Sphingosinicella sp. BN140058: one gene and its partner. The protein of the gene in region 2 binds, or shares a complex with, the protein of the main gene of each other region. Links are inferred from orthologs where the notes say so. Each region holds a gene or a part of one and is shown on either strand. Other genes may lie near its edges.

Region 1 (16,632 bases), 1.1 Mb from region 2 along the record:
GGCTCCGCCGAGGACGCCGCCTTCCTCATGAAGCAGGCCGAGCAGGTGATCATCGTTCCGGGCTACGGCATGGCGGTGGCCCAGGCTCAGCATGCGCTGCGCGAGATGGGCGATCTCCTCAAGAAGGAGGGGGTGAGCGTCAAATATGCGATCCACCCGGTCGCGGGACGCATGCCCGGTCACATGAACGTGCTGCTCGCGGAGGCCAACGTGCCTTATGACGAGGTGTTCGAGCTGGAAGACATCAATTCCGAATTCGCCCGCACCGACGTCGCCTTCGTGATCGGCGCCAACGACGTCACCAATCCGGCCGCCAAGACCGACAGATCCTCGCCCATCTACGGCATGCCGGTGCTCGACGTCGAAAAGGCCAAGACGGTGCTGTTCATCAAGCGCTCGATGGGCGGCGCCGGCTATGCCGGCGTCGACAACGAGCTGTTCTACCGCGACAACACGATGATGCTTCTCGCCGACGCCAAGAAGATGGTCGAGGAGATCGTGAAGTCCTTAGGTTAGCTCCGGAGGGTGCAGGAGGTTCGGGCTCCCGGGAGGAAGCCGAGAGCCGGAACCGGCTGCGCAGCAGCCGTTGGCCACTTCACGACGTCGTCGATCTTCGGGATGATGCGGGGCGCGATCCCTGTGGCGATCTGGCAAATCATTGGGGCACGCCCAGGCGCCGGGGCTAATCGAATCCGCATTTGCTCATGACCCGCTGAAAGCTGGTGGAGGGGCCCTCCGGCGTCGAGAGCCCCCCCACCTTTACAAGCTGCAGCCATCGCTCATAACTGCCGCAGGGTAACGACAGGGGGAACGAGATGCTGACCGCGGGAACGATGATTGAAGGGGCTTTCCGGCTGGTGCGGGAGCGCCCCTTGGCGGTGGCAATGTGGGGATTGCTGTACCTGATCGCCAGCGTGATCATGGCTTTGGCGATGCGTCCGTTCGTCGAGGCGCAGCTGGCGACGATGGGCGGCGATCCGCAAGCGGCCGTGGCCGCGATGGGGTCGACGATGGGAACGGTCTTCCTGCTCCAGTTCGGCTTCCTGCTGCTCTTCGTGGTGCTGATGACGGCGGCACAACGTGCGGTGCTGCGTCCGGAGGCGCGGGCGTCGGCCTATATCCGCCTCGGCGGCGACGAAGCCCGGATCCTCGGCCTGACGTTCCTGTTCATCATCGGCTTCTATGTCGCCTTCTTCTTCCTGGGGATCGTCGCGGCGCTGTTCGCCGCCGGCGCCGGCGCCGCTTTGGGGGCCTGGGCCGCGGCCGCGGTCGGCATCGTCCTGTTCATCGCGGTGTTCGCGGTCGTGGTCTGGCTGCAGGTCCGCCTCTCCCTCGCTTTCCCGCTCACCATCCTGCGCCGCAAGTTCGTCATCGGCGAATCCTGGCGCCGCACACGCGGCCACTTCTGGCCTCTGTTCGGCGGCTATCTCGTCATCTTCGTGATCGTGCTGGTGCTGCTGACCGTTGCCGGGCTGGTCACGAGCGGCTCCTATTTCGGCGCGTTGCTCGCCAACGCCAACAATCCCGACGCCGTGCGGCAGGCGATGATGACCCAGATGGAGCAGCAGTTCGGCAGCATCTCGGCGATGACGCTCCTCGGCTGGGTGGTCAGCGCGGCGGCCGGCGCGATCATGATCGCGCTGTTCGGCGGTTCTGCCGCCAGCGCCGCCAAGGCGCTGGTCGCCGATGAATCGGTCGCCGAGACCTTCGCCTGAGCGAAGCCCACGGGCGCAGCGCAGGGACGACGTTCGCACCGGATCGGATCAAGATCCCGCGTCCGTAGGGCAACATCCTGGCGTGAAACGGCAATCCGCACTTTCTTCCGTCCGGCGAGATGGTTAATCGCGGCCTTTCCCTCGCGGGTGCCTTGGCGAGGGGCAAGGACAGGGACGTGGGTATGCGTAAGCTGGGGCTGATCGGCGGGATGAGCTGGGTCTCGACGGCCATGTATTACGAGCAGATCAACAAGGGCATCGCCCGCCGGAAGGGCGGGCTCGCCTCCGCGCCCGTGCTGCTCGAAAGCCTCGATTTCGCGCCGATCGCCGCGCTGCAGGCGGAGGGCGCCTGGGACCGGCTCGCCATCCTGATGGCCGAAACGGCGAAACGGCTCGAGGGGGCAGGGGCCGAGGGCCTGCTGCTCTGCAGCAACACCATGCACAAGCCGTATGACGAGATCGCCGCCGCGGTGTCGATCCCGATCCTCCACATCGGCGATGTCACCGCCGACAAGCTGGTCGCCGACGGGGTCAAGCGGGCCGGCCTGATCGGCACCCGCTTCACCATGAACGAGGCCTTCTACCGCGACCGGCTGGAGGCGCGCGGCGTTGCCGTCGCCACGCCCGATCCGGCCACCGCGCAGGAGATCGATCGGATTATCTACGAGGAACTGACCAGGGGTCAGGTCTCGCGCCAGTCGGAACGCCGGCTCAAGACCTGCCTCACCGAGATGGGCAAGGCGCGACAGCAGGCGGTGATCCTCGGCTGCACCGAGCTCGTCCTGCTCGTCGATCCCGTCGCCAACGTCCTCCCCGTCTACGACACCACCGCCCTCCACGCCAAAGCGGCGGTCGACTGGATCCTCGCGGACGAAGCCCAAGCCGCGGTCTGACGCCCTTTCGTTCTCGCGAAGCGCCTCCGATCTCCCCTCCCGCCCTGCGGGAGGGGATTAAGGGGTGGGACTGACTCTCCGCTTGCGCCGCCCCAAGCCGGTAGCGGCTAGGCGGCAAGCTTCGAGCATCCTCGCGCTCCAGCGGCGCCGCGCTGAGCGCAAGGTCGCCGATCAGCGTCGCTCCACGCGCACCCGGCCGACGCGGGCATGGGCGGCGGGATCCGGTCTGGCCGCGACGCCGGTGACGCCGCTGCTCGGCACGAAGACCACGGCCACGGCTTCACCGCCGAGCTGCGCCAGCGCTTCGGTCGCGTCGAAGTGGCGCGCGGCAGGCGCGCTGCTGCCGTCGCCGCCATAGCCGCTCTCGTTGAAGAAGCTGATCGTGCCGAGCGCGGCACGGCGGCCGCCGCGGCCCTCGAGCTGGACCTCGTAGAGCGTCCGCGGCGGCGCGTCGGCGGCAACGCCTTCGACGATCACGATCGGGCGGCCATTGCCGCGGCCGATCGCCAGCGGCACGGCCGTCGCGCCCGCGCCGAGCAGGGTGGACTCGGCCGCCGCGCGCGCGCCGGCCGCGGCGCAGCCCGCCGCCGCCGCCGTCAGGGCCGCCCCCAACATAGCGATCGTCACTCCGCGCATGACCGTACCTCCAGAGCCGGCGCTTTACGCGGGATGCTCTGAGCCCAGCCTGAACGCCGACCCTGCACCCGCCCGATGGGGCGCTGGGCGCGCCGTCAGCGCAGCTCCAGCCGCACCGCGCCCAGCCGCACGTTGGCACGCGGGTTCGGCACGACCGCCGCCTCGGTGCCGGCACCGAGGATGCCGCTGGTCGGCTGCAGCACCAGTTTCGCATTTTGGCCGCCGCCGAGCGCCTGCAGCGCCGCGGTGGCGTCGAAGCGATGGTCGCCGGCGCCGACCGCGCCGCTTTCGGCGGCGCTGTGCGCATGCGGCGCAGTGCGGTTGAAGAAATTGATCACGCCGACCACGATCCGCCGGCCATTGGCGTCCTGCAGGGCGACTTCGTACATCACCCCCGGCGCTTCCTCGAAGCTGAGATCGTCGATCACCAGCGTCGCCTGGCGGGCCGCACCGCCGCTTTCGGGCTGGTTGCCAGAATTCGGCGCAGCGATCCTCGGCACGGTCGGCAATGGCACGCTCGTCGTCCCGGTCTCGATCGGGGTCGGGCCGAGCAGGGGCACGGTCCGTGCCGCCTGCAGCGCGAAGGGCGGCAGCCGGCGCACCGCCGGGCAGCCGCCGCCGACGGTGTACGTATAGCCCAGTTGCTGCACCGTCTTCATCTGCGAGACGATGCGGCTGACGAGATTGCCGCTGCCGTCGATGAAGCTGAAACTGGCATTGAGGATCGTGCCGCTCGGCAGACGCTGCGCCGGATTGACCTTCAGCCAGCATTCGTAGAGCCGGTCTATGTTCGCATGGTGGCTGTAGAAAATCGGGTCGTTCCCGGCCGCCGGCACCGCGCCCATATAGCCGCTCGGGCAATTGGCGACCCCGGTCGCGCAATGGACTGCGCCATGCGGGGTCTGCTCGATCGCGCCGTTGAAGGTCAGGTAATCGTTGGCGGGCATCGCCCCGGCGGTCGAGACCACGCCCGGGCTCAAGGTCCCGGTGCCGGCATTGAGCTGGGCCTGCCGGTTGGCGACGAACAGCGGATTGGGCACGGTCTGGCCGCTGCCGTCGACATAGGTCTGGGCGCGATAGGCGGCGGGCACGTGAGCGTCGCTCTCATAATCCCAATAGGGCAGGCGCAGCTTCGGATCGCCGGCCGCGGCCTGCAACACCTTTTCGAAATAATAGAGATACATCCGGTGCCAGGTCAGGAACTGGCTGGTGCCGTGCTGGCAGGTGCACCAGGTCGCATTCTCGTCCGCATTGCTCTTCGCCTGCGCGGCGAGCCCGTTCATTCCTGGGTTGGAGAGGCCCGAGGCGTTGGCGCAGCCGGTGCCGAAATAGGCATGCATGTTCGCCCAGTATTTGAGGCTTCGGCGGAAATTGGCGCTACCCGGCGGTGCCGAATTCCACGCAATCATTTGCGCATAACCCTTGCGCAAGGACGCGACCTCGGCGGCCGACAAGGCGGTGATCGACTTGCGGATGCCGGTGAGCAGAACTGGGCCTTTCAGCACGGGCCCGACTTGCGGCCGGCTTGCGCTCGGCTTCAGTTTGACGTTTGACTGGGCGGCACCGCTCGTCGAATAAGCCCCGAGCACCGCCAGTGCGGCCACCGAACTCATACCGCATGCAAGACGCAGATAGCGCATGATCCCTCTCCCCCTTATTGGGCATCGACGGTCGTCCGGGCGAGACTCGCAATTGAGAGATAAGCAACGGGAAAGACGTCGTCCGGCACCTTCGAGGCCGGGTCAGTCTACCCGAGTGCCTGCATCGCCGGTAGGCGCCGTGCCGGGGATGGATCCGGAATGGGGGAATTCCTGTTCCTGCTAGTCGCCCAGGGTGAACGACGCACGCATGAACACACCGAATGCAAACTTGTCTTGGTCGCTTGAATAGGAGACGGTTAGACCCGGGGCGACTGGTAGGTCCCAATCCGGGATGATATAGAGCGGAAACTCCAATGAGTAATCTCCGCTTAATGAATCGACGGTTCCTTTAGGGGAAATCCCGATCTGAGTTCTGCCACTTCCAATTGAGAAAACTCTGCGATACTCGCCGGAAAGGTTTAAGCGTTCGACATTCTCGGGAGGCGCGGAAGGACCGTTCTCACAATCCTGGTCTGGATTCGTGATGACAGGTTTGCAAACAATCTCATCATCGCGGTCCTCATAGACATTTTGGTATTGCCCGCTTAGAATGAAAGCGCTGACTGAGTCAGCAGGATAAAGGGCGCCAAACACGGCCAAGCCAAACTCCGGCTTAGTCTGATTCTTGGACGTGATTGATGCCGGTACGATGTATTCATGCCGCTTAAATCCGATGCTCGAAGTAACGCCAAAGCGCCAAATCGGCGAGAAAAGCGAGCGCGCTATATCAACGTCACTGTAAGTAGTGGAGTACTTTTCAGCAAACTGCTGACTTGGTCCCGCATTTTTGCAATCCTTGGGTGTCTCTGGCGGCTGAGGCGCACTTGCGCACTCCTCCCTGGCATGCCGCATTATGGTATGGAACTTGCCTCCGTAGCGCGGTCCTGGGTTGAAGCTGAAGAAACTATAGGTGAAACTTGCCTTTGGTCCATTGGAGAGCGCGTCGAGGGTGGCGCCGGACGTCAGATCGTCCTTTCCGCCAATAGGAACGCTCAGCTTGAGCGCCCAACTCTCGTTCAATTGGCGAGATCCGGCGAGTCCCTGCCGCACCGTGTACTCGCCATATTCCATCGACGCCGCAGAGTCGTTCTCGCTAACCGCAAGATCGAAGCTAACTCCGTTCAGAAGGTTATCTGTCCGACCGCTCGGGGGCAGGGGCACGCGCGCTGCAACCTCTGCTTCATCACTGAGGTTCTGCTCCGCTGGCAACTGGCCGTTCACGATCGATGGGCATGCGAGAAGTATGCTCGCCACAATTGATAGCTTCATCGGCTAATTCCTTAAGGGACGAGAAAGTAGCGAGTTCCAGTGATCTGCGTCCGCGTTGCAGGCACTGACACGGCCAGCGGCCATTGCTGACCGCGTGGCTGAGTGACCTTCGGTGCCGGGTCGAGCCGAACGCTGACCTCGCGTCCTGCGAGGATCATGTGGCAAACGAGGCCATATTCCCCGGGCGCCAGATCCACTTCGGCAGTGAACTTGCCCCCTTTTTCCGTCCAGGCTAGCAAATCGTGCATCTGAGGCTCGGGTGCGTCCGGGCTTACCCATCTGAAATACTGCACGAACCAACCAGCTGCTGTGCCGTCGGCCGGCTCAACCGTGACTTTGTAGTGCATCCTAGCCTCCGTCTCTGTTGCGAGTCCGGTTAGGCTAGGATCGCGCCCGAGCGCGTGACGACCGTCACGCCCTGACCAAATCTCCGCCTTGCCATCGCCCCGCCGCACCCCCATCTCGCCCCATGGAGCAGCGCGGGCGCGGGCTCTTGAACCCTGAGAACAAATCTGGAACAAGGCGGTCCATGCTGACTCATCTCTCGGTGCGCGGTGCGCGCGAGCACAATCTCAAGGGCGTGGACGTCGACATTCCGCGCGAGAGCCTGACGGTGATCACCGGCCTTTCCGGCTCGGGCAAATCGTCGCTCGCCTTCGACACCATCTATGCCGAGGGGCAGCGCCGCTACGTCGAGAGCTTGTCGGCTTATGCGCGCCAGTTCCTCGAGATGATGCAGAAGCCCGACGTCGATCATATCGAGGGCCTGTCGCCGGCCATTTCGATCGAGCAGAAGACGACCTCGCGCAACCCGCGCTCGACGGTCGCCACCGTCACCGAAATCTACGATTACATGCGCCTGCTCTGGGCGCGCGTCGGCATACCCTACAGCCCCGCCACAGGCCTGCCCATCTCCGCTCAGACCGTAAGCCAGATGGTCGACCGCGTGATGGCGCTGCCGGAAGGCACCCGCCTGTATCTGCTCGCCCCGGTCGTCCGCGGCCGCAAGGGCGAGTATCGGAAGGAACTCGCCGAGTGGCAGAAATCCGGCTTCAGCCGGGTCCGCATCGACGGCGAATTCCACGCGATCGAGGACGCGCCGGCGCTCGACAAGAAGTACAAGCACGACATCGAAGTGGTCGTCGACCGTCTGGTCGTGCGCGAGGGCATCGAGACCCGGCTGGCGGAGTCGCTTGAAACGGCGCTGAAGCTTGCCGACGGCCTCGTCTACATGGATCCGGCCGACTCCAACCTCTCCCCTTCAGGGGAGAGGCAAGCAAGCGCAGCGAGCGAGGGGAGGGGAAGTTCGGACTCTTCTCCGGTCGGCGGTGCTGGCTCGGACTCTGCCCCTCTCCCTGCCCTCTCCCCTGAAGGGGAGAGGAAGGTACTCGCCAACAACGCCCCCCCGGGCCGCATCGTCTTCTCCGAGAAATTCGCCTGCCCGGTGTCGGGCTTCACCATCGCCGAGATCGAGCCGCGGCTGTTCTCGTTCAACGCGCCGCAGGGCGCGTGCCCGGCCTGTGACGGGCTCGGCGAGAAATTGCTGTTCGATCCGGAGCTCGTCGTTCCCAACGAGAATTTGTCGATCAAGAAGGGCGCGGTCGTGCCCTGGGCGAAATCGAACCCGCCCAGCCCTTATTACATGCAGGTGCTCGGCTCCCTGGCGCGCGAATTCGGCTTCAGCCTGGAGACGCCGTGGAACGATCTGCCGGAGTCGGTTCGCAAGACCATCCTGTTCGGCACCGAAGGCAAGCCGGTGACCCTGACCTTCGTCGACGGCCGCAAGAGCTACGACGTCAAGAAGCCGTTCGAAGGCGTGATCGGCAACTTGAACCGCCGCATGCTGCAGACCGAGAGCGCCTGGATGCGCGAGGAGCTCGCCAAATATCAGGCGTCCGCGCCGTGCGAGACCTGCAAGGGTGCGCGCCTGCGCCCGGAAGCCTTGTCGGTGAAGATCGCCGGCGAGGACATTTCGATGTCGACCCGCCGCGCCGTCCGTCACGCGCTCGACTTCTTCTCCACGCTCGAAGAGAAATTGAACCCGCAGCAGCGCGAGATCGCCCGCGCGATCCTCAAGGAGATCAACGAGCGGCTCGGCTTCTTGAACAATGTCGGACTAGAATATCTCAACCTCGATCGCACCTCCGGCACCCTGTCGGGCGGCGAGAGCCAGCGGATCCGGCTGGCGTCGCAGATCGGCTCCGGATTGTCGGGCGTGCTCTACGTGCTCGACGAGCCGTCGATCGGCCTTCACCAGCGCGACAATGACCGCTTGCTGGTGACCTTGAAGCGCCTGCGCGACCTCGGCAACACGGTGCTCGTCGTCGAACATGACGAGGATGCGATCCGCACCGCCGACTACGTCATCGACATGGGCCCGGGCGCCGGAGTCCATGGCGGCACAGTCGTCGCCGCCGGCACCCTGCCGGAAGTGCTGGCGAACGAGGACAGCCTGACCGCGGACTATCTCACCGGCCGCCGCGCGGTCGCGCTGCCGGCCAGGCGGCGCAAGGGCAACGGCAAGAAGCTGACCGTGAAGGGCGCCCGCGCCAACAATCTAAAGGACGTCACCGCGTCCCTTCCGCTCGGTACCTTCACCTGCATCACCGGCGTGTCGGGCTCGGGCAAGTCGAGCTTCACCATCGACACGCTCTATGCCGGCGCGGCCCGCCAGCTCAACGGCGCCCGCGTCGTCTGCGGTCCGTGCGACAAGATCGCCGGCCTCGAATATCTCGACAAGGTGATCGACATCGATCAGTCGCCGATCGGCCGCACGCCGCGCTCGAACCCGGCCACCTATACCGGTGCCTTCACCCAGATCCGCGACTGGTTCGCCGGCCTGCCGGAAGCGCAGGCGCGCGGCTACAAGCCGGGCCGCTTCTCGTTCAACGTCAAGGGCGGCCGCTGCGAGGCCTGCACCGGCGACGGCCTGATCAAGATCGAGATGCACTTCCTGCCCGACGTCTACGTCACCTGCGACGTCTGCCACGGCCAGCGCTACAATCGCGAAACCCTGGAAGTGAAGTTCAAGGGCAAGTCGATCGCCGACGTGCTCGACATGACGGTCGAGGATGCGGTCGAATTCTTCAAGGCGGTGCCGCCGATTCGCGACAAGATGGCGATGCTCGCCGAAGTGGGCCTGGGCTACGTCAAAGTCGGCCAGCAGGCGACCACCTTGAGCGGCGGCGAGGCCCAGCGCGTCAAGCTCGCCAAGGAACTGAGCCGCCGCGCCACCGGCCAGACCCTCTACATCCTCGACGAGCCGACCACCGGCCTCCACTTCGAGGACGTCCGCAAATTGCTGGAAGTGCTCCATGCGCTGGTCGAGCAGGGCAACACGGTCGTGGTGATCGAGCACAATCTCGAAGTGATCAAGACCGCCGACTGGATCCTCGATCTCGGCCCCGAGGGCGGCGACAAGGGCGGCGAAGTCGTCGCCGAAGGCACGCCCGAGCAGGTGGCGAAGGAACCCCGGTCGTACACGGCCAAGTATCTCGCGCCGCTGCTCAACCCGTCCAAAGCCATTCGGGCTGGGGCGCTTCTGAGCGGAGACGAAGGACCCGTCGAAGCCGTCCCTAAGAAGCCGCGCAAGAGGAAGGCGGCGGGCGACGCCGAACGCGAAGCCGCCGAATGAGCAATCCTCCCCGAGCTCGCTCGGGGATGAGCAAGCCCATCGTGCCCCCGGCACGATTGCAGGCTACGGGGTAGCCTGCACTTGCTCATGACCGCCCGCGAAGCGGGTGGTGGAGGGCCGGGTGAGGCGGCATGGAATGACCAGCCAAGACTCGGCGCTGGCGCGCGCACTGCGCAGCCGATCCTGACCGCTAGCGAAGTGGATGATGGAGGGCGAGGTGTTGCGGCATGGAATGACCGGTCGTTACCGCCGCCGGCGCGACTGCAAGCCTCGCCGGGCACTTACAGGAAGATCCTGATCCTTTTTCGTCATCCCAGCGAAAGCTGGGATCTCAGGCCGGAAGAGGCGCCGCATTCTGCATCGCCGTCTGAGCCGGTTTACTGCGAGATCCCAGCTTTCGCTGGGATGACGGGGAGGGGCGCAGGCAGTAAGAGCGTAACTCGATCGCCCATACGGCGCGAACTCTGCATTCCCGCACGAAGCCACGATGAAGAAGCAGAGCCACGAAGGCGGCCAACCGGCTTCAGCACCTCACCTCAGGTTTGCGTCTCGGGAGGAGCTCCCGTTCGCCCGCTGCTCCGCTCGCCAGGACTGATCCCATTCGTGGCCTCGTACCTCCTCCGTGACGTCGTGTGGAAAGACCGACCTGCGAGGCGAGGTAGCGCTGGGAAGCAGGCTCTCCGGTCTCCTCCACCCGCAAAGCGCAGCCCCTCAGGCGTGGTTACCCAACGCGTACGTAGCTTACACGAATGGCGACGAGGTTGCGCTTGCCGTACGCCCGGACCAACTGGTCGTAGCCGAGGGACGGTGACATGATTTGGCTTCTGTTGATGTCCGGCGTCGCCGCTTTGGCGATCGCACGCGACGAGCTGCGGGATCGCGCCCGCTTCTAGGCCGACACTCTCGCTCCGATCGCGGCAGCATGGTCGGCAATTCTGCGCCTCGAAGACTTCCAACAACGCTGCACGCGGGAGGGAGCGGTCGTGCTTGGCGACCTTTGCACGCCCGCTCGTATCTTCATCCTTAACCTGCGGATGCCTGAGGCAGCGAGCTCCATGACCAAGCCGGGATACGCGAGAAGGACGCCGCTCATCCCGTACTTCGCAGCGATGGTTGCATTGAGCCCACCCCAAGGCGCATTCAATCTCCGTTGCAGACGTCGCAGATTGGGACCTCGGAAAACGCGGAACCCTCGGAAATGCCGAACGGCCGCTGGCAGCAGATGCAGGTCGCAACCGGTGGCTCAGCCCATCTGAAGTCAGGGCGGTGCTCCCGCAGCCGCTTCTGCTCGTGCCAGGCAAGGCGCTCTGCGTCGGTGAAGGGCATCTTCTCTCCCATCTTCTCTCGCTTTCTGACTTGGGCAGGATTGCAGAGACAGGTTTACCAATGGTGACTCTCCGGAGCCCCGGATGCGCATGGACAGGATGGGAGAACCCTGCTTCACTCGGTCGGGAGGGGCATGGACCAGCCAACCGGTAGCATTAGCGCGCATTTGGCGCGCCTTTTCCCCAGGACTCCGCGGGGGATGGTGGTCTGCACTGGCCTGATCGCGCTCGGCTTTCTACAGTCACCGCGCGACTGGTTCGTGTGGGAAACGGATCTCCCCTCCAGTCCTTGGGCCTGGTTCGTCTATGGACTGAGCGTGGCTGCGCAACTCAGCCCGTTGCTCTGTTTCATCGTCGCCTTGCTCGTTGCGAGAGGCAGCGTGTCGTTGCCGCCCGGTATGGCCGGATGGCTCGGTGTCCTGATTCTGCCGATCGGTCTCGTCCTCACTCCTTTCGTCGCCTACTTTTCGGGCGGGGGCGAGACGTTGGTCCTCATCCATGGCGGCGTGGTAACTCTCGCCATTTCAGGAACCCTGCTCTGGACAGGGTGGCACCGCCAATCGACCGGGGACCGGACAGTCGCCGCATTCGTTCGCTCATCCCGACCACAGCCGCGATCTTATCGCTAGCAGGCGCGGCATGGATCTCGATTGCCGCCTTTCATATCGCCGGGGGCGCGCGGCATTGCCTGGCCCGAAGCGACGATGGTCCAGCGCCGATCGACGGCCTTTGGGACCTCAGAATCTTCGCCTTCTACACGACAGGGAGCGGCTACAAGAACACGTCCCGCTGGTATTTCCACGGCTTGTTGGTGGTCGGTGCGCCGGGCGGACGAGAGGTCTACAATTGGTCGCCGCGTCGGCTGCGCTTCGATCGTCTGCAAAGGCCGGACATTTTCATCCACAATGTGCGGGCGGCTTGCGAGCCGTAAGGCAGAACGCCCGATACCCAGCGAATTCGAAATAGGGTCGGCAGTCCACAAGATGTCGGTGACAATCGACGCAGTTCCATTCATCCGGGGCAAGGTTTTCCGTTCTTGCCCCATACGCGCCACCAAAGACGGCGCGGTTCCAGGAACGACTCGATCATGCCGGGAGATGCGAAGATCCCTCTTTCTCAATCGGCCATGTCAGATTTCGAGATCCCTAGATCGGATCCGACGAGCCTTTGCTCTCGATATGCAGCGGGAGCGGCGTCCATGCATAGGGGGTAGCGAGCCCAAGGCCGGCTGAGCCGCCTTGTCGAGCAGCGCCACGAGGGTGAAGCCGACATATTCCGACCGGGGGACGTTCCGGTAATAAACATCCCAATAGCTCATCACCTGCGCTCGGATGCAGCGCCAATAGCCGGGGTTGGCTGCGAGGAACGGCACGATCGTGGCGATCTTCTTCGGCGTCAGCGCGGCATGAATGTCTGACAGGATCTCGACGACGTAGGAGCCGATCAGTTCGATGACGAACGGCACCGCCCAGGTTTGGATATCGTCGAGAACCTCCCGCACCGCACGCTGGCGCTGGTAGCCGTCGAGGCTCCGCGTCTCGAGGCAGCGGGTCATCAGGCGAGGGGTGCCGGCGAGCGCCGACACCCCAAAGGTTGAACGAAGATGAAGACGGTCGGGAATGAGGATCTCTTCCCCGGCCACGCGCACTGGATATCGCCGCGTCGGATAGTCTCGATGCAACCGCGCCATGATCGCTTCGCCGGCAGCCAGCGCTTCGGTGCGCAGGGCCGCAGGGAAGGCTTGTGCCAGCAAGCCCGCGTCGAGCCGCGTCGGCGTGTCGGTTCGATCCATCCGATCCTTGTAGCCGCGCTGCTCCCGAGGGGAAGCCGATCCCGATCAGCGCAGGGCGACTTCCCGCTGAAAGCTCATGTTCAACCGTCGAGGCGACGAGATCACACCGCGCCGACAGGTCACGCGACCTGTCATCCGTCTCCGCAGAACCTTTGCGGCTTGGCGGCTTTGCGTGATCATGAATCCACCTCTCCATTCGGGCGCTGCGAAAGAGGGTTGGCACGCAAAGCCGCGAAGGCGCGAAGGGTTCGGTACGGGGGATTGCTGACGACCAGGTGCGGCACGCTGTCGCGGACCGTGATGCGGGGCGCAGTGCGTGATCGCGCTTGGGCTTGGCGACCTCGTTCGTTCCTCGAACCCCAAATTGGACGCCATTGACGAGCAATTGCGTTCTTGCTATGTTCCATAGTTTGCTGCGGCAGGCCCGCGGTATCCCATCCGTCGCCAGTGGCACGCGCCGTCTTTGAAGGCGAAGGTCAAGCAAATTGAATGAAGCGGCCGGCGCGTGGGCGCCGGCCGCTTCCTGGGCATCGAGGCCGCCTTGAACTCCAGCGAGAGGAAGCACCTCAACGGAAGCCGGGCAGAAGGCGGTGGCGCGAAAATCGACCGTAATAACGGTGAATACGGTCGGCGAAATGCCTTCGCAGCCACCAGGCGCGGCACGCGTCCGATCCTGCCCTTTCATTCCGGCGCCGGATCTCAGCCGGGCATCGTGAGCTCCGGTTGCGCCCGCCCGGATACGGCTGCGAAAGGCCCGCAGCCGGCTGCGTGAGGCATCCGCGGGACCGTGTGAATCAACCGTAATTACGGCCAATACGGTCGTCGCGATGCGATCCCGACCCCTGTTCTCACATCCACCCGTTGGACCTGCTCAGGAGAATTACAGCCGGACCATCAGGTCGAAAGGGCTCTGCGCCGCGTGCCGTGTCTGCGCGAATGCTCCTGGAGATCCTGCGTCCGAAGAATCTTCTCGAAGTGGGACTTCGATGAGGGCCCCTTCCAGGATGACGGAAAAGCCAGTCGATTCGGCAACCTTTGGTGCGGAATGCGGAAGGGGCGGACGCGTGTCGCTGGCATCAGGCACCGACGGCAAGTTCGCAGGCGGCACAGGTCCGCCGCACGCGGCGGTCCGCCCCGGCAGCGCCGAAGGGCCTTACTTTCGCGCCTTGCGGGCGGCGTAGCGGGCGTCGCGGGCGGCCTTGCGTTCGGCTTCGGTCTGCAGCTTGGGCAGCTTCGCCTTGCGCTCGGCCTCGGCCGCTTCGGCGGCGGCAAGGGCGTCGGCCTTGGCCTGCTCGGCGGCCTCGCGGGCGGCTTCCTCGGCCGCCTTCTTGGCGGCGAGCTTGGCGGCGGCGGCTTCCTCTCGGCGGCGCGCGGCGGCCTGGCGCTCGGCGAGCACGGCCGGGTCGATCGGCGGCTTGTTGCGCAGCTTTTCCAGCGCCTTGTTCTTGGCTTCGGCAGCGCGGGCCGCGCGGTCATGGAAGGTATCGTTGAACGACATTCTTGTTTCGTATCCTGGTCTGTGAAGAGGGTAAGCGGCGGCGGGGCAATCGGTTCCCGATGCGCACACATCTGTGCGAGGCCTTGGCCGAGGTGCCCGGTGTCCGTCCAGTCCTTTGTCGCTCCGAAACGGTGCGACCGCGTACGGCAGCGCGTCTAGGCGGCCCGAAAAGGGAAAAACGCTGGCGGTGTGTTAGGTCTCTATGGCACAAGCGCGGCAGGCGTCGGGAAGAAGGAGACGGACAGGGTGAAGTGTCGGGAATGTGCGGCCGAGGTATCCCCGCTTCGCGAATTCTGCCCGCATTGCGGAACGCCGATCGGCGGTGGCCTCAGCGATCGCGGCGGCGCTGATGAGCGCTCCGAGGAGGATCTGAAGCGCACCCGCAGGAAAGTGGTGATCGCCGGCGCGGCAATCCTGTTGACGATCGGGATTGCGGGCAAGCTCTCCTGGTTCGGCGCAGCGATCGATCACGAGTCCCATGAACGACCGAAGGGCGCGGCGACGGTGCAGGCGGGGCAATTGTTCGAGGCCTATCGCGACGATCCGCGCGCCGCCGACAAGCTCTATCGCCACCGCGAGATCGTCGTGACCGGCGAATTCGTCCGGATCGCGCCCGACGGCCGCGGCGATCCCGATATCCGGCTCAAAACACCCGATCCGGATGCGCCGCTCGGCATCGACCTGATCCGCGCCTCGCACGACCAGGCGACCCGCCTTCGTCCGGGACAGACGATCACCCTCAGCTGCGAGCGCGTTGCCGAAACCGGCGACGAGCATTGGCTGCGTAATTGCGCGATCCAGACGGTGGCCGGCACGCCCGCTGATCGGACGCAAGGGGCGACGGCGCCGACGGCCAGCGCGGCGGAAGGAAACACCGGCTGAGCCGCCTCGCGAGCCCCGCCGCCGTCACGCACGGCTGAAGCCGAAGCGATCATCAACACGGGTTAACGACGATCGAAGTCTAGAGACGTTCGAAGGCTCGCGCTCGTCGCCCGGTACTGAATTCGATCGCCAAGCCTTCGTTCGGGCAGCAGGCATCATCCTGAACGACCCGAGCCGCAAGTCGATCGGCTCCGGCACAGCGACAGGTCCCTTCTTCTTCGCCACGAGCTGTGTTCAGGCCTGCTTCGCGGTTCGCATCGCGGCATCGCCGCGGGGCTGCTCCTCAGCGCAGCCAGCCGATCACGAGGATGATTGCAACAAGCGCGAGCGGCGGTACCGCCGTCCAGGGGCTGAACAGGAGATCCAGCCACAAAGGCGGTTCGAAGCGATAATCGTTTACCTCCCACGGGTCTTCGCCATCGCGCATCGGGCCGGTTCCTTTTCCGCAGCCGGAGCATAATGCCGGAAGTGTCCTTGCACCATCGTCTGGAGCGGGCCCAACGCTCAGGACTTTCCGGCCTCATCCTTGCGGCGCAACGCCTCGCGGGGCGCTCTCACGTCGCAGCCGCGCTGCGGCCAAAAACAGGCCGAGCAGCACCCACAGATGGCGCGCATCCTCGTAGGAGCCGGTCAGGCCCTGATAGGCGAAGGCGTTGAGCCAGGCGAGGCCGAGCCCGAGCGCCAGACTGCCGGTCATGGTCAAGCGCAGCGGAAGCGTCTCGCGGACGACCGCGCCGATCAGCAGCAGCAAGGCGGCGAGGCCGACCAGCCCGGATTGCGCGGCGAGGTTGAGGAAGACGTTGTGCGCGTCGGTCTGGAGATGGTGGGCGCCGGCCGGGCCGATGTAGAAGACGTGAGCCGGCGGCATGCCGAGGCCGAGGCCGAGCCAGGGATGAGCGAGGAAGGCCTGGCCGGCGTCGAGCCAGGTCATCATCCGGACCGAGGGCGCGAGCCGTACGTCGGTACCGGGAACATCGATCAGGAACGGCGCCGTCGGATGAAGGATCGGCGTCACGGATGCCGCCACCAGGAACAACGAGGCGGCCGCAACGCCGCCGGCGAAAAGCATCGCGGCGCCGCCGCGGAAGCGATCCCGCAGGAGGAGCCACGACCAGAGGCCGACCGCCAGCAGGAATCCGCCGAGCCCCGGCGTCAGCGAGAATGCGGCAGTGACCGCGATCCCCGCCAGCAGCGGCCAGAAGCTGCGGCCGCGGATCCAGCCCCGGTGCCGCGACACCAGCAGCAGCATCAGCGAAACGGTCAGGTAGTTGCACAGCAGCGCCGGATATTCAAACGTCGCTTCGATCCGCGGATAGCGCCCCGGGGCCAAGGTGCCATATTCGTGCAG
Region 2 (13,039 bases):
ATTGCAGGGCTCTCAGGATGTCGAGCATGCCCGCACCCTGAAAGTAGCGCTCGCGGCCGAGATCGGTCGCGGTGCCGCACAGGATCTCCTTGATCCGCTGCGGTCGTCCGGCCAGTTCCGCATTGCGCGCCATCAACATCGCCGCCGCACCGCTGACGTGCGGCGCCGCGAGGCTGGTGCCGTCGTCGGTGGTCAGGCCGACATCCGGAACCGGCCCGGTAATCTTCTCGCCCGGCGCGACCAGATCCGGCTTGCTCCGGCCATCGCCGGTCGGCCCTCGGCTGGAGAAATAGCTGACACCATATTGATGAGGGAAAGCCCGATGGGTGGCGCCGACGGTGATTACGCCCTCCGCATTCCCCGGATCGGTGATCGACGTGCTGTTGTAGCCGCCAAGCTCCGCCCCTCCCGCGAGCATGTAGCGCTCATGACCGCGATTGCCGGCGGCCGCGACCAGAACCACTCCGCTCGCCCAGGTCCGGTCGCATTCCTGACAGATGAGGGTGCTGCCGCAGGCATAAGAAGTCACGTCGTGGATCGTAGACAGGCTGAGGTTGGCGCCGTGGATCGTCCGCCGGTCGGCTTGGGCATTGAGGTAGCGGATCAGTTGCAGGGCGGCGACGACGTCGAATTCCTGCGAACTGCCGTCGGCACCGATCACGCGGAAGTCGTATAATTTGATGTCGGGGCAGATGCCCTGCATGCGGACGGTATACGGCGCCTGGTCGCCGCGCCAGTCGGCACCGAGAACTCCGGCGACCATAGTGCCGTGGCCGCGGCTCGGGGTCCCGGGGGCTTCGACCCAGAGGAACGGCTCGATCAGCCCCCAGTCGAGCTCGAAGCCGTTGTCCAGCCGATCGGCGAGCTGCCGGCCGAGGCGCGGTGCATCCGTATCCGCCATGCCGCGCAGCTTGAGGTTGAGCTGATAGCGCGCCTTGAGCGTCTGCTGCTCGGGTGTCAGCGCCGCGCCTTCGCGAAACAGGGAGGAGATGTAGCGGGGATCGAGCAATTGCTGGATCAGGGTTAGATCGTAGGTCCCGATCACGCGCGTGGGCCCCGGAGCGCCGGTCACCGGATCGTGGCTGGCGAAGGCCGGGTGGCTGCCGTCGATGCCGCTATCGATGATTGCCCAGGTTACGCTTGCGCAGGATACGTTGAACAGCAGCCGTGCGGCATCCGCCTTCACCGCAAGCGTCGACTGGGTGATGGCAGGCTCGGCGGGACGGTTGGTGGCGACGCGGCCGATCGTGATCGGAGGCAAGCTTTCCGTGTCGAAGGCGGCATGGCCGATCACCGCCTGTTCGGCCTTCGCCTCATCATCGGCATCGGGGGCATCGCCAGTTCCGACCAGGAACGCGACGACGTCCACCAGCCAATCGAGCCCGAGCGGAAGGGTGGATTTCGCCGCCGCCGCCTGATCTTCCTGGCTCGGTGCCGGCTGCGCGCTCGGCGCACCCGGATTGGCATGCTTGAACATCTGCTCGTGCCACCAATTGGTTCTCGGCAGCACGATCTGCAGCAATTCGTCGAGATAGAGGCTCGCCGCGACGACCCCCGGAAGGTGCACGATGCGGGCCGGCGGGCGTCCTGTCAGAGTGCGGGCTTCGTCGATCACCGGCCGCAGTTCCTGGGCGACCCGGCCGGCGAGCCCGCCATAAGACGGCGTGAGCAGAAGATCCTGGGGCTCGGCGAATGGATCGTCCGGCGTGTCGTAGGAGATCCAGACCTCGGGAAGGATCGGCGTGTCCTGCGTGAACCGCCGGGCGCCCTGCATCTCGAACAACAGGCTTCGGAGCACCGCTTCGCGGCGGCGCTTCTGTTCCAGCCGGGCGCGTGCCGGCCCGTTCTCCTGCGCCATTCGCCTGCCCCCCCACGGCTTTGCCAAGCTCGGGAGAAGGTCGCTCCAATCGAGGAACGGAGTCAACCAGGGACTGCAGGACTCGTCCGACTTGGAGGAGTCTCCTTCAGTAGAGGAGGTATGGCCTGCGCGCGTCCAGCCAGGCGTCTTCGTCTCCGGCCGTTAGGGCGTCGAGATCACCGGGCGCCGCGCCGGCATCGTCGACCCATTCGCGGAGCGCAGGTCCGCCGTTGATGACGTCGATGGCGAGCTTGCCGAATTCATATTCGTAAGGAAAGTCGCGCCAGAGATCGTAATTGGGCTGCAGCCGGCGGATCGCCTTGAACGCCAGCGCCTGCAGCCGCCAGGGGCGGAACGCCTGATGATCGTAGAAGCGCCCTTCGGGATGAATGTGGAGGCCGCTGCAGAGCTGGCCGACATGCTTGTGGAAAGTCGGCTCGAACGTGATGTCGCGAAGCGCGCATCCGGCCAGCCATTCGGGGGCCAGATGCTGCATTTCGCCGAGGATCGCACGGGCGTCGATATCGGGCGCTCCGAAGATCTCGAGCGGCCGGGTGGTGCCGCGTCCTTCGGATAGGGTCGTACCCTCCAGCATGACGGTGCCGGCATAGCTGCGCGCCATCGACAGATTGGGCGCGTTCGGGCTCGGGTTGATCCAGATTCGCTCGTCGAGCGGCCAGCCGTAGCCGGGCCCCTCCTCCGGCCGATAGCCGTCCATTTCGATCACGCGATAATCGACGTCCAGTTTGTAGACGTCGATGAACCAGCGGCCGAGCTCGCCCAGGGTCATGCCGTGCCGCATCGGCATCGGGCCGGCGCCGACGAAACTCTCCCAGCCGGGGCGAAGTGTCAGGCCTTCGATCGGGCGCCCGGCCGGGTTGGGACGATCGAGCACCCATACCGCCTTCTTGTGCTCCGCCGCGGCTTCGAGGACGTAGAGCAAGGTCGTGATGAAGGTGTAGATTCGGCAGCCGAGATCCTGCAGGTCGATCAGGATCGTGTCGAACGTTCCCATCGATTGGCCGGTCGGACGCCGCACTTCGCCATACAGACTGAACACCGGGATGTTGTGGACGGGATCGCTGTAATCCGGCGATTCCATCATGTTGTCCTGCTTGTCGCCGCGCAGGCCATGCTGCGGGCCGAACGCCGCGGTAAGCCGGATGCCTTCACAGGCGGCGAGCGCGTCGAGGCTGTGGCGAAGATCCTCGGTGACCGACGCCGGATGGGCGAGCAAGGCGACGCGCCGGTTTTCCAGCGGCGCGCGAAGGGAGCGATCGGCGAGCAGGCGGTCGATTCCGAATTTCATGCGGGTCTCGCTGGTGGAAGTTCGAGTTGAAAGCAATCCGGATGATGGAAATCCGGCTCGCCCGGCGGGTGTCTCAACGCCCAGTAAGAGCGGGTGCCGTTGCGCTCTTCGATGATTGCGGAAAGCCCAACGTGCCAGGGCTGATCGATCGGAAGCCGCGTCCGTTCCAGATCCGCTGTGGCGGTGAGCATGAAGAAGGGCGTGTCGAAGCGGTCGAACGGATCCACGCCCGCCGCTTCAAGCCCTGCCTTGTGCTGCGGGGCGAGCGGCACGTCGCGAATGTAGCTGCCGATCCCCGGCGGGTCGACCGCGGCCTCACGCGTCATGCCGGTCCGGTAATCCTCAAAATGATATGCGTTCCACTGTCCATCCGGGGCGAAATTGAATTCGAAATAGTCGACGCTGTCCCCGATCCGGACGAACGCCTCGAAGCAGGTGTGGCGCCAAAGCTCGTCCGCCCGGTCCTTGTGCGTCACGTGAAAGGGCGCTTCCAGCGCTCGCAGATTGCCGTTCGCGACATAGCGAAGCGCCAGACGCCGGGCACCGCGGCGACCGCCGAGCCGGGTGAGCTCGACTTCGATTCCGCGGAGGGCGCCGCAGGGCGACGCCGGATGACAGACGAGCGGCAAACTGAGCGGCATCCCAGCGGACTAGAAAGACTCGCGGAGCGGGACAAGCGCAGAGGCACGCGATGCCTGCAGACCGGCTCTTTTTGTTGAGTCGGGCCCATGCTAACCGGCGCCGCCATGAGCTACCGTTCCGATCTCCTTCGCCTGCTCGACGAGCGCGGTTACATCCACCAGCTGACCGACGCCGAAGGCCTCGATGCCCTCGCGTCCAAGGAAATCGTGCCCGGCTATATCGGCTTCGATGCGACGGCGCCGTCGCTTCACGTGGGCTCGCTGGTGCAGATCATGATGCTGCGGCGCCTGCAGCAGGCGGGTCACAAGCCGATCGTGCTAATGGGTGGCGGCACGTCCAAGATCGGGGATCCGAGCTTCAAGGACGAAGCGCGCAAGCTGCTCACCGAGGAGACGATCGCAGCGAACATCGCATCCATCAAAAGGGTGTTCGAGCCGTTCCTCCGTTTCGGTGACGGCCCCACCGACGCGGTCATGGTCGACAATGCCGATTGGCTCGACAAGCTCGAATACATCCCCTTCCTGCGCGAGATCGGCCAGCATTTCTCGGTCAACCGGATGCTGAGTTTCGACAGCGTCAAGCTGCGGCTGGACCGCGAGCAATCTTTGAGCTTCCTCGAATTCAACTACATGATCCTCCAGGGCTACGACTTTCTCGAGCTCTCGCGCCGTGCCGCCTGCCGGCTGCAGCTCGGCGGCTCCGATCAGTGGGGCAATATCGTCAACGGCATCGAGCTCGCCCGCCGGGTCGACGGCACCTCGGTCTACGGGCTGACGACGCCGCTGATCACCACCGCCGACGGCGGCAAGATGGGCAAGACGATGAACGGCGCGGTCTGGCTCAACGCGGACCAGCTCGCGCCCTATGATTATTGGCAATTCTGGCGGAACACCCAGGATGCCGACGTCGGCAGGTTCCTGCGCCTGTTCACCGATCTGCCGCTCGAGGAGATCGCCCGGCTGGAGCGCCTCGAAGGCAGCGAGATCAACGAGGCAAAGAAAATTCTCGCCGATGCCGCGACCGCGATGGCCCATGGCGAGGAGGCAGCCCGCGGCGCGGCGGAGACCGCCCGCAAGACGTTCGAGGAAGGCGCGGCGGGCGAAGCCCTGCCCTCGCTCGCGGTGACCGGCGAGATCATGCTGGTCGACGCCCTGGTCGGGCTCGGCCTCGTCGCGTCGAAGAACGAGGCACGGCGGCTGATCGCGCAGGGCGGCGCCAAGGTGAACGGCGAGAAGGTCGACGAAGACGGACCGGTGACGGCGACCGGCGAAGTCCGCATTTCGGCCGGCAAGAAGAAGCACGGCATCCTGACCCGCTGATCCCGGGCGGCGGGCAGCGGGCCCGGTTTTCAGCCCGAGCGCAGCAACTCCACCGCGGCATCGCGTTCCATCAGGTACAGCAATACCCGCGCCGCCTGCCCCCGCGGCGCGTCGAGCCCGCCGTCGCGATCGACGAGCAAGCGGGCGTCGTCGCTCGCCATCTGCGCCAGATGCTGGATCTGCTCGGGATCGGCGAGGCGGAATTGCGCTTCGCCCGATTGTTTGGTGCCGAGAATTTCGCCCGCCCCGCGCAGCCGCAGATCCTCCTCGGCGATCCGGAAGCCGTCATTGGTCTCGCGCATCAGCGCCAGCCGGGCGCGCCCGGTTTCGCTGAGCGCGTTGCCGCGCAGCAGCAGGCAGACCGAGCGCCCCTCCCCGCGCCCGACCCGGCCGCGCAGCTGGTGAAGCTGTGCCAGGCCGAACCGCTCGGCGCCTTCGACGATCATCAAGGTGGCGTTGGGGACATCGACCCCGACTTCGATCACCGTCGTCGCGACTAGGACGTTGAGCTCGGCGCGCTGAAATGCCGCCATGACGGCATCCTTCTCCGGCCCCTTCATCCGGCCATGAACGAGGCCCACCCGATCAGCGCCAAAGATCGTTCGCAAGGTCTCCGCACGGTCCTCGGCTGCGGCCTGGTCGCTATTCTCGCTCTCCTCGACGAGCGGGCACACCCAATAAGCCTGGCCGCCGCTTTGAATGTGGCGGCCGAGCGCCTCGACGATCTCGGGCAGGCGATCGCAGCTCATCACCCGAGTCTCGATCGGCTGGCGCCCCGGCGGCATCTCGTCCAGGCGGCTGACGTCCATCTCGCCATATTGGGTGAGGGTCAGCGTGCGCGGGATCGGCGTAGCCGTCATCACCAGCAGATGGGGCGGCCGCTCGGCTTTGCTCGCCAGCATCATCCGCTGGGCGACTCCGAAGCGATGCTGTTCGTCGACCACGGCAAGGCCGAGCCGGCGATATTGCACCGCCTGCTGGAAGATGGCGTGGGTGCCGATCAGGATGTCGATCGATCCGTCGGCGAGGCCCATCAGGGTCGATTCGCGGGCCTTCCCCTTTTCGCGCCCGGTGAGGATGGCGACGTTGACCGGCAGGCCGGCGAGCTGGCGCGTGATGTTCTCGAAATGCTGGCGGGCGAGGATCTCGGTCGGCGCCAGCAAGGCCGCCTGCGCCCCCGCCTCGACCGCGATCAGCATCGACATCAAGGCGACCAAAGTTTTTCCCGATCCGACGTCGCCCTGCAGCAGGCGCAGCATCGGCTGCACCTGCTGCAGATCGCCCTCGATTTCGGCGATGGCGCGGCTCTGGGCTCCAGTCGGGGCGTAAGGGAGCTTCAGCGCGTCGCGGAGGCGGCCATCGCCCTTGAGCGGCTGTCCCCGCCGCTTTCGCGACGAGGCGCGAACGAGCATCAAGGCAAGCTGATTGGCGAAGATCTCGTCATAAGCGAGCCGCTCGCGCGCGCCGCCGGCGCCGGGGCTTGCATGGGCCAGACGCAGTGCTTCCTCCCAGCGTGGCCAGCCCCGGGTGGTCAGAACGCTCGGCTCGATCCATTCGTCGAGAGCGGGCAAGCGGGCGAGCGCCTGCGCGGCGAAATCGGCGAGGCGCCGGTTCGAGAGACCCTCGGAAAGGCTGTAGACCGGCTCGCGCTCGGGCAGATCACCGGCTTCCTCCGGCGGCAGCGCATAGTCCGGGTGGACCATCTGCAGCTCCATGCCCCAGCTGTCCATCCGGCCCGACACGACTCGCGCCTCGCCCAACGGCAATTGCTTGCGGGCCCAGCCCGGATTGTTGAAATAGGTCAGCGTCAGGATGTTGCCGGCGCGATCGCGTGCGGCGACCCGGAACGGGCCCCTGCCGCCGCTCTGGCGGTAATCGACCGGGGTAACCTCCACCGTCACCACCCGGCCGGCATCGGCCATGTCGATCGCGTCCACTTTCTTGCGATCGATCCAGTTCACCGGGAGGTGGAAGAGAATGTCGACGACGCGATCGAGGCCGAGCCGCTTGAGCGGCCTGGCGAGGCCGGGGCCGACGCCTTTCAGCACCTCCACTTCGGCGAACAGCGGATTGAGAATGTCGGGGCGCATAACTAGATGGACCTCGTATCAACGCCGACCGGGATCCGAAAGCCCGTGCGGACACTCTCCTATGGGACCTCATGGATCGCGAACCCCGTTTGAAACGTCTCCGCTTCCGCGCCTGGCATCGCGGCACCAAGGAAGCGGACCTGCTGATCGGCGGGTTCTTCGATACCTATGGCGAGACCTGGAGCGCGGCGGAGATCGACTGGTTCGAAGCTCTGCTCGAGGAGCAGGACGTCGACATCATGGCCTGGGCGATCGGCACCGCGCCTCCGCCGCCGGCATATGATGGCGAGATGATGCGCCGCCTGCAGGTGGTGAACTATATAAAGCACCCAAAATAAGTGACTGATCTCAAACGTATCCTGACGGCGAATGCGCCGATCACCCTGGCTGGCGCGCCGGCCGGATTCCTGCCGTGGCTCGCCGCGGATCTGGCCCGTGCCGCCAAGGGCCGCGCCGTGTTCGTCGCGCCGGACGAGGCCGCGATGCGCCACGTCGCCGACGCTGCCACCTATTTCGCGCCGGAGCTCGACGTGCTGAGCTTTCCCGCCTGGGATTGCCTGCCTTACGACCGCAGCTCGCCCTCGCTTCGCGCCTCGTCGGAGCGGCTGGCGACGTTGCATGCGTTGCAGGGAAAGAGCGACAAGCCGCAATTGCTCGTCACCACCGTCAACGCGGCGACCCAGCGCACGCTGACGCCGTTCCGGGTGCGGCAGCTCGTCGCGCGGCTCGCGCCGGGTGAGCGGATCGATCTCGATCGGCTGACCCGCCTGCTCACCGCCAACGGCTACCAGCGGACGGATACGGTGCAGGATGCCGGCGAATATGCGGTGCGCGGCGGACTCGTCGATCTGTTCCCGGCCGGTGAGAGCGAGGGCCTTCGCCTCGATTTCTTCGGCGACGAGATCGAGAGTGTCCGTCGCTTCGATCCGGCGACCCAGCGGACCAGCGGCAGCGTCGATGGTTTCACCCTGCTGCCGGCCTCCGAAGCCCTGCTCGACGAAGACAGCATCAAACGTTTCCGCTCGCGCTACCGCGAGAAATTCGGCGCCACCGCGACCGGCGACCCCCTTTACCAAGCGGTGTCCGAAGGTCGCCGCCAGGCCGGCCTCGATCACTGGCTGCCGCTCTTCGAGGAACGGCTCGCGACTTTGTTCGACCATCTCTCGCCCGACGATCTGGTCGTGCGCGATGCGCACGATGCCGGCGCGGTCGACGCGCGGTTCGAGGCGATCGCGGATTATTATCAGAATCGCACGCGCGCCCAATCCTCGGATCCGGGAAGCTATCGCCCGCTCGAGCCGCAGACGCTCTATCTCAGCCGGGACGAATGGCAGGGGATCATTGAGGATCGGCCGCTCCACCTCGCCACGCCCTTCCACGAGCCGGAGAGCGCCACCGTGCTCGACTTCGAGGTCGACGCGCCGCGGGATTTCGCGCCGGAGCGATCGCAGAACGTCAATGTCTACGAAGCGGTGGTAGAGCATGTCGCGAGCCTCCGCCGCGGCAAGAAGAAGGTGGTTCTCGCCAGTTACTCGGTGGGTGCGCGCGAGCGGTTGAAGGGCCTGCTCGCCGACCACGGCCTCAAGAAGGCGGTGGAAGTCGAAACCTGGCAAGAGGCGCAGGGCGCCGGCGCGCAGGGCTCGGTCGCCCTCGCCGTGCTGCCGCTCGACCATGGCTTCACCACCGCCGATCTCGCTCTGCTGACCGAGCAGGACATGCTCGGCGACCGCCTGGTTCGCCGCCGCAAGCGCAAGAAGTCCGCCGACGCCTTCCTCAGCGAACTCGCGACGCTCTCGCCGGGCGATCTCGTCGTCCATGCCGATCACGGCATCGGCCGCTACGAGGGCTTGACCCAGATCCCGGTCGGCAAATCGCCCCACGATTGCGTCGCGCTCGAATATGCCGGCGGCGACAAGCTCTACGTGCCGGTCGAGAATATCGACATCCTCTCGCGCTACGGCAACGAGAGCGACGGAGTGACGCTCGATCGCCTGGGCGGCGAGGCCTGGCAACGCCGTAAGGCGCGGATGAAGGAGCGGATCCGCGAGATTGCGGGCGAGCTCATCCGCACCGCGGCCGAGCGGGCGCTGCGGCCGGCACCCGCGGCGGAGCCCGACACCGGCTTTGCCGCCTTCGTCGATCGCTTCCCCTATGAAGAGACCGAGGATCAGGAGCGTGCGATCGACGACGTCGTCGGCGACCTGGGCGCCGGGCGGCCGATGGACCGTCTCGTTTGCGGCGACGTTGGCTTCGGCAAGACCGAGGTCGCGCTCCGCGCCGCCTTCGTCGCGGCGATGGCGGGTATGCAGGTGGCCGTGGTCTGTCCGACCACCCTGCTCGCGCGCCAGCATTACAACAATTTCGTCGAGCGCTTTCAGGGCTTTCCGATCGAGATCGGCCGTCTGTCGCGACTCGTCACCGCCAAGGAAGCGAAGGAGACCAAGGACGGCATCGCCGCCGGCCAGATCGACATCGTCATCGGCACCCATGCGATCCTCGCCAAATCGATCGAGTTCAAGAATCTCGGGCTCGTCATCGTCGACGAGGAGCAAAGGTTCGGCGTCACGCACAAGGAGCGGCTGAAGGCGATGAAGGCGGACGTCCATGTCCTCACCCTCACCGCGACGCCGATCCCGCGCACCTTGCAGATGGCGATGTCCGGGCTTCGCGAATTGTCCGTGATCCAGACGCCCCCGGTCGATCGTCTGGCGGTGCGCACCTATGTCATGCCCTGGGACCCGGTGGTGCTGCGCGAAGCGCTGCTGCGCGAACATTATCGTGGCGGCCAGGCCTATTTCGTGGCGCCTCGGGTCGCCGACCTTGCCGATCTCGAGCAGTTTCTGCGCGACGAAGTGCCCGAAGTGCGGTTCATCACCGCCCACGGCCAGATGGCGCCGACCGAGGTCGAGGAGCGGATGAGCGCCTTCTACGATCGCAAATACGATGTCCTGCTGTCGACCACGATCGTCGAGAGCGGCCTCGACATCCCCTCGGCCAACACTTTGATCGTCCATCGTGCCGACCGCTTCGGTCTCGCCCAGCTCTACCAGCTGCGCGGCCGCGTCGGCCGCTCGAAGACCCGGGCCTATGCCTATTTCACAACCCGCGAGACCCGCACGGTCACCGAGGCCGCCGACAAGAGGCTGAAGGTGCTCGCCAATCTCGATACGCTCGGCGCCGGCTTTCAGCTCGCCAGTCACGATCTCGACATTCGCGGCGCGGGCAATCTGCTCGGCGACGAACAGTCCGGGCACATCAAGGAAGTCGGCTTCGAACTCTACCAGTCGATGCTCGAGGATGCGATCCTGGAGGCGAAATCGGGCGGCAAGCTCAAGCCGACGGACGATTTCTCGCCGCAGATCACCGTCGATGCGCCGATCCTCATTCCGGAGGAATATGTGCCCGATCTCGATCTGCGCATGGGCCTCTATCGGCGCATGAACGAATTCGAGACCGCCGCGGAGCTCGAGCCGTTCGCGGCCGAGTTGATCGATCGCTTCGGCAAGCTGCCGGCCGAAACCAACAACCTGCTGAAGGTGATAGAGATCAAGCTCAATTGCCGCCGGGCATCGGTGATCAAGCTGGATGTCGGCGCCAAGGGCGCGCTCGTCCACTTCCACAACGATCGCTTTCCGGATCTCGAGGGCCTGATCGCCTACGTGCAGCGGCTGAAAGGGACGGCGAAGCTGAGGCCCGACAGCAAGCTGGTGATCACCCGCAACTGGCCGGATCCCGCAGCACGGATCAATGGCGCGCTGCAGCTGTCGAAGGGGTTGGCGCGGATCGTGGGCTAAGGTCCCCGTGGGGAGTCGTTAGAGCTTCACCACTTCGGCTTCCTGGCCGGCCTTCTCTTCCCAGACGGCCTCGCGGTACATCTCGAACGTGCCGTCGAGGTCGGCGAGGCTCCATATGCCGGTGATCGTGTTGCCGTCGCCGGAAAGGCGGCCGACGTAATCGACGGCGTGCGCGGCATCGCTGGCGCCGTCATAGATCTTGGTGAAGTCGACCTCTTTGCCGTGACGGCTTCCGCGCAGCACGGCTTCGAGGCTGTCGCTCGAGGGACCCATCGTGTTGGGCTCGATGATCGTCCCCGACAAGGCGCCTGAGTCATCCTCGATCCGGGCCAGGAAGGGCGTCGTCGGCCCGCGCCGGGAGGGATAGGAAAAGCTGCCCATCCACAGCCCCGCGATGTTCATCACCCGGGCGGTCATCAGGCCTCGACGAGGGCGGCCAGTCGCGCGGCGTCCACCGGCGGCGAACACAGGAACCCCTGATAGAGCGTGCAGCCCTCCTGCGCGAGCAAGGCAAGCTGGTCCTCGGTCTCGACACCCTCGGCGATCACACCAAGGCCGAGCGAACGGGCCATGTCGATGACGCTGCGCACGACCACCTGGTCGCGGTGGCTGCCGCCGATATCCTCGACCAGCCTCTTGTCGATCTTGAGATAGTCGAGCGGAAGCGCCTTCAGATAGGCGAGGCTCGAATAGCCGGTGCCGAAATCGTCGATCGCCATCCTGAGGCCGCCCTGGCGAAGCTGGGCCAGGAGATTCCCGGCCGTACCCAGATCCTCGATCAGTCCGCTCTCCGTAACCTCCACGGTGAGACGATCGGCAGGAAATCCCGTCTCGTCGACCATCTGCGTGAACAAAGCCGCGAAGTTCGGGCGGACGATGTCGGCGGCCGTGATGTTGACCGAGAGGCGGAGCTCGCCGAGGCTTCCCGGCCACGCCGCCGCAGCCGCGATCGCCTTGCGCTGCACGTGATCCGAAAGCTGGACGAGGTAATCGGAGCGCTCGGCGACGTTGAACAGGGTGACGGCGCCAAGCTCGCCGAATTGCGGATGGCGCCAGCGAGCCAGCGCCTCCGCCCCGACGATCCTGCGGGTGGCGATCGAGACCTGGGGCTGGAACAGGATCTCGATCTCGTCCTGATCGAGGGCGCGGCGGAGATCGACCTCGAGGCGATCGCCGAGCGCGCTGTCGGTCGCGGCATCGGCATCGAGCACGTGGATCGGCCCCGCCTCGGCCGTTTTGGCTTCGGCAAGCGCAGCGCTGGCACGGCGCAGCAGGCGGGTCGCGTCGTCGCCCGTGTCCGCAGCGGCAATCCCGACTCGGCTGCCGAGGGTAACGACGTGGTCGCCTGACATGAACGGGCGGCCGATCGCTTCGACCAATTGACCCGCGAGAAACCGGGCCTCGGTCAGGCTCGCCGGCGGTGCGAGTGCGACCGCGAATTCCGCGCCGGCGATCCGGGCGACGAGCCGCTTGCGCCCGTCCGGGTCGACGAACCGCTCGATCCTCCGCCCGGCCGCCTGGAGGACTTCGTCACCGATCGTGCGGCCGAACGCGGCATTGATCGCGTCGAAGCGGCTGACGGCGAGCAGCAGCACGATCAGCGCCGGCGCGCTCCCCGCCTCGCGCTCGTCCAGCTGCGCCTGGATCCAGGCGCGGGCCGCACGGGCATCGCGCAGCCCCGTCATAGGATCGCGGGACAGCGACGCGCCGGTATCGGACGGCGCCGCGATCGTTTCGGTCTGGCCGACGACGCCTTCCGCCTCGACGCGGAGATGATGGGCGAGCCGCACGCCGCCGCCATCGACGTCCGCATGGGCGAAGGCGGTCGAATGGCCGGTGGAAAGCAGTCGATCGACGGCGCCCCTCGCCGCCTTGCGCCCGTCCGAATCGAGCTTTCGGAACAGGTCGAGCAGGCTGATCCGCTGCCCCTGTTCCTCTCCGAGGCCGGCGCGGCGGGCCAGTGCAGGGCTGAGCTCGACCGTTGCCGAGCCGGGCTGCCAGCGCCACGACGCCGCCTGGCGGGCGAC

Evidence for each region.
Region 1: the proteins of mfd (region 2) and uvrA are in contact, whole or in part, in a crystal structure (PDB 4DFC), measured with the Escherichia coli proteins. The link is inferred for Sphingosinicella sp. BN140058 from one-to-one orthologs.

What each region holds. Positions count from the first base shown.
Region 1 is NZ_CP035501.1:4,275,667-4,292,298, forward strand. What follows is about bases 6,334-9,987. They hold uvrA (excinuclease ABC subunit UvrA), read left to right. Parts: upstream 6,334-6,682; coding sequence 6,683-9,787; downstream 9,788-9,987. Other genes in these bases: ETR14_RS19250 (hypothetical protein), read right to left, coding at 6,334-6,500. In the rest of the region: ETR14_RS19220 (NAD(P)(+) transhydrogenase (Re/Si-specific) subunit beta), read left to right, coding at 1-516; ETR14_RS19225 (glycerophosphoryl diester phosphodiesterase membrane domain-containing protein), read left to right, coding at 816-1,715; ETR14_RS19230 (aspartate/glutamate racemase family protein), read left to right, coding at 1,898-2,608; ETR14_RS19235 (hypothetical protein), read right to left, coding at 2,780-3,244; ETR14_RS19240 (tyrosinase family protein), read right to left, coding at 3,340-4,884; ETR14_RS19245 (hypothetical protein), read right to left, coding at 5,065-6,153; more of ETR14_RS19250, read right to left, coding at 6,165-6,333; ETR14_RS19260 (hypothetical protein), read left to right, coding at 11,660-12,043; ETR14_RS19265 (hypothetical protein), read right to left, coding at 12,242-12,904; ETR14_RS19270 (DUF6481 family protein), read right to left, coding at 14,058-14,402; ETR14_RS19275 (hypothetical protein), read left to right, coding at 14,649-15,284; ETR14_RS28505 (hypothetical protein), read right to left, coding at 15,568-15,711; ETR14_RS19280 (O-antigen ligase), read right to left, coding at 15,805-16,632. UniProt on the Escherichia coli protein: The UvrABC repair system catalyzes the recognition and processing of DNA lesions. UvrA is an ATPase and a DNA-binding protein. A damage recognition complex composed of 2 UvrA and 2 UvrB subunits scans DNA for abnormalities.
Region 2 is NZ_CP035501.1:5,400,182-5,413,220, forward strand. What follows is about bases 7,167-11,212. They hold mfd (transcription-repair coupling factor), read left to right. Parts: upstream 7,167-7,556; coding sequence 7,557-11,012; downstream 11,013-11,212. Other genes in these bases: recG (ATP-dependent DNA helicase RecG), read right to left, coding at 7,167-7,218; ETR14_RS24545 (succinate dehydrogenase assembly factor 2), read left to right, coding at 7,290-7,556; ETR14_RS24555 (hypothetical protein), read right to left, coding at 11,031-11,212. In the rest of the region: ETR14_RS24520 (S8 family peptidase), read right to left, coding at 1-1,858; ETR14_RS24525 (exo-beta-N-acetylmuramidase NamZ domain-containing protein), read right to left, coding at 1,965-3,167; ETR14_RS24530 (DOMON-like domain-containing protein), read right to left, coding at 3,164-3,808; tyrS (tyrosine--tRNA ligase), read left to right, coding at 3,914-5,128; more of recG, read right to left, coding at 5,158-7,166; more of ETR14_RS24555, read right to left, coding at 11,213-11,429; ETR14_RS24560 (bifunctional diguanylate cyclase/phosphodiesterase), read right to left, coding at 11,429-13,039. UniProt on the Escherichia coli protein: Couples transcription and DNA repair by recognizing RNA polymerase (RNAP) stalled at DNA lesions. Mediates ATP-dependent release of RNAP and its truncated transcript from the DNA, and recruitment of nucleotide excision repair machinery to the damaged site.